Regions from separate parts of the Chromobacterium sp. CCUG 76385 genome, predicted to be linked through region 2. Evidence: riboswitches for the same ligand, from Rfam matches in the RefSeq annotation. Region 2 holds a riboswitch; the other holds the start of a gene.
What was found. Region 2 has a riboswitch for cobalamin ahead of QUG01_RS16890 (TonB-dependent receptor domain-containing protein). Riboswitches for the same ligand answer to the same signal wherever they lie in the genome.
Positions count from the first base shown of each region.

Region 1: it holds a riboswitch for cobalamin, as region 2 does, so the genes downstream of both, QUG01_RS00390 (HoxN/HupN/NixA family nickel/cobalt transporter) here and QUG01_RS16890 (TonB-dependent receptor domain-containing protein) in region 2, are expected to answer to the same signal.

Region 1 covers NZ_JAUCGU010000001.1:82,711-86,593, reverse strand. Annotated here, with positions in the region: gene cbiB (adenosylcobinamide-phosphate synthase CbiB) at 1-333, shown strand, start outside; gene cobD (threonine-phosphate decarboxylase CobD) at 326-1,312, shown strand; cobalamin riboswitch at 1,355-1,537, shown strand; gene QUG01_RS00390 (HoxN/HupN/NixA family nickel/cobalt transporter) at 1,648-2,694, shown strand; gene QUG01_RS00385 ((2Fe-2S) ferredoxin domain-containing protein) at 2,691-3,020, shown strand; gene QUG01_RS00380 (cobaltochelatase subunit CobN) at 3,017-3,883, shown strand, end outside.
Region 2 covers NZ_JAUCGU010000033.1:7,661-11,543, reverse strand. Annotated here, with positions in the region: gene QUG01_RS16890 (TonB-dependent receptor domain-containing protein) at 1-1,137, opposite strand, end outside; cobalamin riboswitch at 1,276-1,488, opposite strand; gene cobT (nicotinate-nucleotide--dimethylbenzimidazole phosphoribosyltransferase) at 1,599-2,633, shown strand; gene QUG01_RS16880 (histidine phosphatase family protein) at 2,630-3,232, shown strand; gene cobS (adenosylcobinamide-GDP ribazoletransferase) at 3,220-3,883, shown strand, end outside.

The DNA.
Region 1 (3,883 bases), on a different contig from region 2:
CTGAACTACATCCCGGCCCGACTAGCCGCCCTCACCTATCTGCTGCTGGGCAATGCCGCAAACGGCTGGCGCTGCTGGCGGACCCAAGCCCCCACCTGGTACAGCCCCAATGCCGGCCCGGTGATGGCGGCCGGCGCCGGCGCGCTCGGAGTCTCCTTGGGCGGCGGGGCGCGCTACCACGGCCAATGGAAGGAACGCCCGCCCTTGGGCTGCGGCCCCGCGCCCACCCACCAAGACATTGGCCGTGCGCTGCGGCTGGTCAACCGCGGCATGTGGCTATGGGCGGCGTTGTCGCTGACGGCAGCCATCTTGATCGGAGTGATCCATGCTTGAACACGGAGGCGGCCTGCTGCGCGCGGCAGCGGAATACGGCATTCCGCTTGGAAACTGGTTGGACCTTTCCACCGGCGTCAACCCCAATGGCTGGCCCGTGCCGCCGCTGTCGCCGGACAGTTGGCTGCGGCTGCCGCAAAGCCATGACGGGCTGGAGGCGGCGGCGGAGGAATATTATGGATGCGGGCAATTGCTGGCGGTAGCGGGTTCTCAACCCGCTATCCAGCTGCTGCCGCAGCTGCGCGCACCATGCCGAGTCGGCATGCTGGCTCTGTGCTATGCCGAACATCCTTATCACTGGCAGAAGCGCGGTCACAAAGTGGAGCGATTCGCGCCAGATGCGCTGGCGGCGGCGATCGAGCAATTGGACGTGGTGCAACTCTGCAATCCCAACAATCCCACCGGCGACCGCTTCGATCCCCGGCTACTGGAAAACTGGCGGCAACGCTTGGCCGCCAGAGGGGGCTGGCTGGTCGTGGATGAAGCGTTTATCGACACTTCGCCCGAATACAGCATGCTGCCGCACATCGGCAAGCCAGGACTGATTGTGCTGCGATCAGTCGGCAAGTTTTTTGGACTCGCAGGCGCGCGTGCCGGATTCGTGTTCGCCTGGCAAGCGCTGCTGGACGCGCTGGCGGAGGAGCTGGGGCCGTGGAATATGGCGGGCCCGGCGCGAGAGGCCGTTAAGCTGGCGCTGCGAGACTCTGAATGGCAACAAGCCATGCGCGGCAAGTTACTGCGAGACTGCGCCCGGCTTAAGCGCTGCCTTGATAGGCATGGCTTGGCCCCTGCCGGCGGGTGCGAGCTTTTCCAGTGGGTGCCTGGCGACAACAGCCTGTCGATTCACCGCTACTTGGCCGGCTGCGGCATTCTCACCCGCTATTTCGAGTCTCCTGCCAGCCTGCGCTTCGGCTTGCCCAAGGACGACTCGGACTGGATACGTTTGGAACAGGCGTTGGGGAGTTGGAGCTTACAGTAATCCATTATCTCGATGTTCACAGCTTTGTTTTTGTCACGTATCATCCAGTCCAATTATGACGGTGCCCCTTGAGGGTGAAACGGGAACGCGGTGCCATGCCGCGGCTGCCCCCGCAACTGTAAGCGCAGAGCCCACGCCTGACGCCACTGGCCTTAACCGGCCGGGAAGGCGGCGACCGGGCTGCGACGCGCAAGCCAGGAGACCGGCCGTCAAACGTGTCGACGCAAGCAAAACCGGGCGGGGTGTACCGGGGGATACGCACAAGCTCCGCTCATAGACAGAAGACGGAATGATGTGCCCTCGCTTGCGCGACGAGTATCGTCTACGAGGGCACCATGCATCCATCCACCACTCTGTCCGTGGGCCGCCATCTGGCGCGCCACGCTCCCATGCTCGCCGGGCTGATCCTTGCCAACCTGCTGGCCTGGACCTGGGCGCTCGCCGCCTTCGCCGGCCATCCGGCTCAGCTCGCCACCGCCCTGCTCGCTTATCTGTTCGGCCTGCGCCATGCGGTGGACGCTGACCATATCGCCGCCATCGACAACACTGTGCGCAAGCTGATGCAGGAAGGCCGCCACCCGTCAGCTGTGGGCCTGTTCTTTTCCATCGGCCACTCCACCGTGGTGGTCATCGCCGTCGCCATCATCGTGTTCGCCGCCAACGCGCTGCAAAGCCGCGTCACCAGTTTCAAGGAGATAGGCGGCGTCATAGGCACCAGCGTGTCGGCCTTCTTCCTTCTGGCACTGGCGCTGATCAACCTGTCTTCCTTGCGCGCCGTATGGGCTGCCTTCCGCCGCGCCCGCGCCGGCGAGCCGATCTGCGACGAGCAGTTGAACCTGCTGTTGAACAACCGAGGCCTAATCGCGCGCATACTGCGCCCGCTGTTCAAGATGGTGACCAAGAGCTGGCACATGTTGCCCATAGGTTTTTTGTTCGGCCTCGGCTTCGACACCGCCACCGAGATCGGCCTGTTCGCCATCGCCACCACCCAAAGCGCCCACGGCGTGGCTCTATGGCACATCATGGTGTTCCCGGTGCTGTTCGCCGCCGGCATGGCGCTGGTGGACACACTCGACAGCCTGCTGATGGTTGAGGTGTACGGCTGGGCCTTCGTCAAGCCAGTGCGCAAGCTGTGGTACAACCTGACCATCACCTTCGTCTCCGTGGTCGTCGCCGTCGGCATTGGCGGACTGGAGGGCCTGGCCCTGCTGGCGGACAAGCTGCAACTTAGCGGCGGCTTGTGGGATGTCATCACCGCGCTCAACGAAGACCTTGCCCATTTCGGTTATTTCGTGGTCGGCGTGTTCCTGCTCACCTGGCTCGCCTCCGCCGCCATTTATAAGTGGAAGCGCTTCGACCAACTGGCCCCGGAGATTCAATGAGAACGCACGACAAACACGTGCTGATGTGCACCGGCCCGCGCTGCACGCCTAATGGCGAGGACTCGGAAGCGATGTTCCTGCACCTGGGACGCAGCATAGACGCCTATGCAGGCCTGCGCGCCAAGCGCACCCGCAGCCACTGCTTCGCGGTGTGCAAGGAAGGTCCGGTGATGGTGGTCTACCCGGACGGCGTCTGGTACCGCAAGGTCAACGAAACCGATATCGAGCGCATCGTCTGCCAGCATCTGAAGGGCGGCGTTCCGGTTGAAGAGCTGGTGTTCCATAAAACCGGCATCGGCGACATCGAAACGGAACCGCAGCCATGAATGCCGAAATCGCACTATTGAGCCATGCCGGCACCGACCTCGCCGCGCTGTCGCGCGCGCGCTGGCCGGAAGATTTTCCCGCCATCGCCGGCATCGCGCTGCAAAGCCTGGCCGACGAGGCTGCGATGCAGGCGCTGCTGGACGGCCAGCTGGCCCACGCCCGCGCCATCGTGCTGCGCGTGCTGGGCCGCGCCGATGCCATCCCAGGCCTGGAGCGGCTGCTGGCCCATGCCCGCCGCTTGCAGGCCGCGGTCTTCGTGGTCAGCGGCACCGGCGAGCCGGACCCGGAGCTGCAGGCCTTGTGCAGCGCGCCGGTATCGCTGCAGCAGGACGTCCACGCCTATCTGCAGGCCGGCGGCAGCGCCAACCTGGGCGAGCTGATGCGCTGCCTGGCCGACAGGCTGCTGCTGACCGGCTTCGGTTACCAGAGCCCGCAGCCGCTGCCCGAGCACGGGATCTACCACCCGGAGCTGGCCGCGCCCTGCTCGCTGGACGACTGGCTTGCAATCCGCAATCCGGACTGGCCGACCGTGGGCCTGTGCTTCTACCGCGCCCACTGGCTGTCCGGCAACACCCGCTTCATCGACCTGCTGGTGGATTGCCTGGCCGAACGCGGCGTCAACGCGCTGCCGGTGTTCACCTCGTCCTTGCGAACCATAGACCAGGGAGGTTTGCCGGCGGCGCTGGCGCTGCTGGCCGACCCGCGCGCCCAGGTGTCCCTGCTGATCAACACCACCTCGTTCGCGATGGGCGACATCAACAATGACGGCCCCACCCAGCCCGGCTGGGCGGTGGAAGCATCGGACCAGCTGGATCTGCCGGTGCTGCAGGCCATCACCAGCAGCATGACCCGCGAACAGTGG
Region 2 (3,883 bases):
GTCATCATGATCACGGCGCACGCTAGCCTGTAGCAGGCTATTGCCCATTTCCAGCTGATAAGTGGCAAACCCGGCATTCTGGGTACGCGTGGTCTTGGTATACGCGCTGCTGCTGCTCACCTTCTGGTCATTATGGGTCGCGCCCAGCGCGAACTTGCCCCAGGCGGTAGTCAGATCGTTCTGCCAAGTCCATTCGTTCAGGGTCGTCTGGTACAAGCTGTTGCGCTGGCCGCCGATCGCGTCAGCGAAGGTTTCCTGCTTGTCCTGGCTATGGCTGAAACGCAGGGTGCTGGTCCAGATGTCGGAGAACCGGTTGCGGGACTCCAGGCTCTGCCCCGTGAGGCGAGTATCGGTCCAATCCTGGCCTATCGGATTCTGGTCAAAATCAACGCGGGCAAAGGTCTGGAACAGACGCAGTGTCAAATCATGCCCCGGTGCCAGTGTTTGCGTCACACTGGCGCTGTAGCTATCGTTTCGGTAGCCGTCCTTATCCGGGTTATATGAATTTTGATTCAAAGCGTTGGTAGCGGAGAAACCATCGGACTGATCATGGCTCACTTGCAGGCTGTAAGCAGTATTGCCTGTCTTGCCATCTACGCCGGCCGTCAATTTGCCCGTGCCCCGGCTACCGGCTTCCACAGCGGCATTCACTCGCGGTTCGCCCTCGCCCTTGCGAGTAAAAATCTGGATCACGCCACCAATCGCATCGGCGCCGTACAAACTCGACGCGGGACCGCGCAGAATTTCAATATGGTCGATCTGGGCCAAGGGAATGTTCTGCATCGCCGTGGTGCCGGACGTCGCCGAGGAGATGCGGACGCCATCCACCAGCACTACGGTATGGTTGGAGTTGGTGCCGCGCATGAAGATGCTGCTGTTGGTTCCGGGACCGCCATTGGCGGTGATGCTGATCGCCGCCTGGCGAGACAGCACTTGCTGCAATGTTTGCGCGCCGCTTTGCTCGATCTCGTCGCGAGTGATGACCGTGGCGTCGGCCAAGGTTTTGGATAATGGCTGCGCGATACGGCTCGCCGTCACAATCACCGGGTCGCCGGCGAATTCCGGCACATCGGCGGCATGGGCCGCGCCGGCACAGGCCAGCGCCACGGCGAAGGCGCAAGTTTGGGGCTGAAACATGAAACACACTCCACGGATTGATAGCTTCCCGCAAGGGGACATCGTCAGAGTGCGAAGAGGACAAGAGAACGGGTCGCGGCGCAGCCGGAATCGTCTGTCGGATCGCCTCCCCGCGATACTCCAGTATTCCTCCGGCTTCCGGCCGGGGCTCTGCAGGCCGGTCTCCGGGCTGGGCCATGCCGGCGACGCGCCTTCCCATCCGATTGGACAGTGGCTTGCTGCGTCGCCTGGGCGCGTATCGCGCCAGGCCTTACCGTTGCGGGGGCAGCGCCGGCTTCACACCGGCTTCCCGTTTCACCCGCGCTCGCCCCAAAAAGGCTAAGCGCGGACACCTGCTAGGCGGCGATTATAACCCGCCGGGGTTTTGGCGGCACCGGCCAAGCGGTAATATGCTTAGAGTCCGGCGGCCAGCCATGCGCGCCGACAACATTCCATGATCATCCTTCCCTGCAGGCCAGAACATGAATCGTAGCAAACCCCTGGATCTTTCCGCCCGCAACGCCGCCCGCGCCCGCCAGGCCATCCTGACCAAGCCGCCAGGCAGCCTGGGGCAATTGGAGGAGCTGGCCTGCCGCTTTGCCGCCTGGCAAGGCCGCGCCCGGCCGGACGTCCTGCGCCCCGCCATCACCGTGTTCGCCGGCGACCACGGCGTCACCGCCGAGGGCGTGTCGGCCTTTCCCTCCGCCGTCACCACCGAGATGGTGCGCAACTTCGCCAATGGCGGCGCAGCCATCTGCGTGCTGGCGCGCGCGCTGGACGCGCGGCTGGAGGTGGTGGACGTAGGCGTGGCCGGCGATGTGTCGGCGCTGCCCATCGTCCATGCCAAGGTGCGCGCCGCCAGCCGCAACCTGGCCAAGGAATCGGCCATGAGCGCGCAGGAGGTGGAAGCTGCGCTGGAAGTTGGCCGCGCCGCGGCGCGCCGCGCGGTGGGCGAAGGCGCGAATTTGCTGATTGCCGGCGATATGGGCATCGGCAACACCACGGCGTCGGCCGCGCTGATCTGCCGGCTGACCGGCGCGTCGCCGGAACTGGTGGTAGGCCGCGGCACCGGCATCGACGACATCGGCCTGGCCAACAAGCTGCGGGTAGTGAAGACCGCGCTGGCGCGCGTGGCTTGGGAAAACCTCAGCGGCCAGGACACGCTGGCCGAGCTGGGCGGCCTGGAGATCGCCGCCATGGCCGGCTTCTACCTGGAAGGCGCCCATCTGGGCGCGCCGTCGCTGGTCGACGGCTTCATCGCGAGCGCCGCCGCGCTGTGCGCCAAGGCCATCGACCCCTCGCTGCACGACTGGCTGCTGGCCAGCCACCGCTCGGCGGAAGCCGGCCACGACCATGCGCTGGCGGCGCTGCAGCTGCAGCCGCTGGTAGATCTGGGCATGCGGCTGGGCGAAGGCTCCGGCGCGGCGGTCTGCGTGCCGCTGCTGCAGATGGCGGTGAAGCTGCACAACGAGATGGCCACTTTCGAGGAGGCCGGCATCAGCGGCAAGTCCGCATGAACCCCTACACCCTGACCCTGCTGCGCCATGGCGACATCGAACACGACGGGCGGCTGATCGGCCTGACCGACCTGCCGCTGACCGAGCTGGGCCAACGCCAGCTCGACGCCAGCTGGAGCCGCATCAGCAGCCTGGCGCCAGTCACCGCCATCGCCACCTCGCCGCTGCAGCGCTGCCGCGAGTTTGCCGTCAAGCATGCGCTATCCGGCTCGCTGGCGCTGAAGGTGGAGCCGCGCTTCGCCGAGATGGACTTCGGCGACTGGGACGGCCAGCCAGTGTCCGAGCTGGAACACAGCCACCCCGGCTGGGGCGCAGAACTGGCGGACGGCCGGCTCAGCCCGCCCGGCGGCGAAAGCTTCGAGCAGTTCCGCACCCGCGTGCTGGCCGGCCTGGCCGACTGGATGAGCGAGGCGCGCGGCAGCCATCGCCTGCTGGTGACGCACGGCGGCGTCATCACCGTGCTGATGGCGGAATTGCTGGGCACCGATTTCTCCGTGGCCAAGCTGATGACGGTGCAGCGCGGCGGTTTCGCCCAGCTGTCGATGCTGGAAGGCCACCCGGCCTACCTGCTGCGGCTGGAGTCCTCATGCGCGGACTGATTCTGGCGGTGCAGTTCCTGACCCGCTTGCCCACCCCGCAGTTGGCGGATTTCCGGCCGGAATGGCTGGCGGCCAGCGCGCGCTGGTTCCCTGCCGTCGGCTTGATCGTCGGCGCTTTGCTGCTGACGGCCCTGCAGCTGGGCGGCCTGGTCGATCCCTGGCTGGCGGCGCTGCTGGCGCTGCTGGTTTGGGTGGGCGTCACCGGCGGCCTGCATCTGGATGGCCTGGCCGATCTGGCCGACGCGCTGGGCGCAGCCCACCGCTCGCGCGAACGCTTCTTCGAAGTATTGAAAGACCCGCATCTGGGCAGCTTTGGCGTGCTGTCGCTGATCCTCGCCGTCGTCGCCAAGCTGGTGCTGCTGATGCTGATCGCCCGTCACAGCGGCATCGCTTGGGGGCTGCTGTTGATCCCGGCCTGGGCGCGCGGGTTCGCTGTGGCCTGGTCGGCCACCCTGCCAGCCATCGCGCCGGGCAGCGGCGAGCGCTTCGGCTGGCGCAAAGACTGGGCCGGTATGGGACTGAACCTGGCGGTCTTGCTGGCCTTGTCCGTCTGGCTGGCGCCGGCCTTGTTGCTGGCCCCGCTGGCCGGCCTGGCTTGGTGGGGCTTTCTCAAACGCCGGCTGGGCGGCATGACCGGCGATTGCCTGGGCG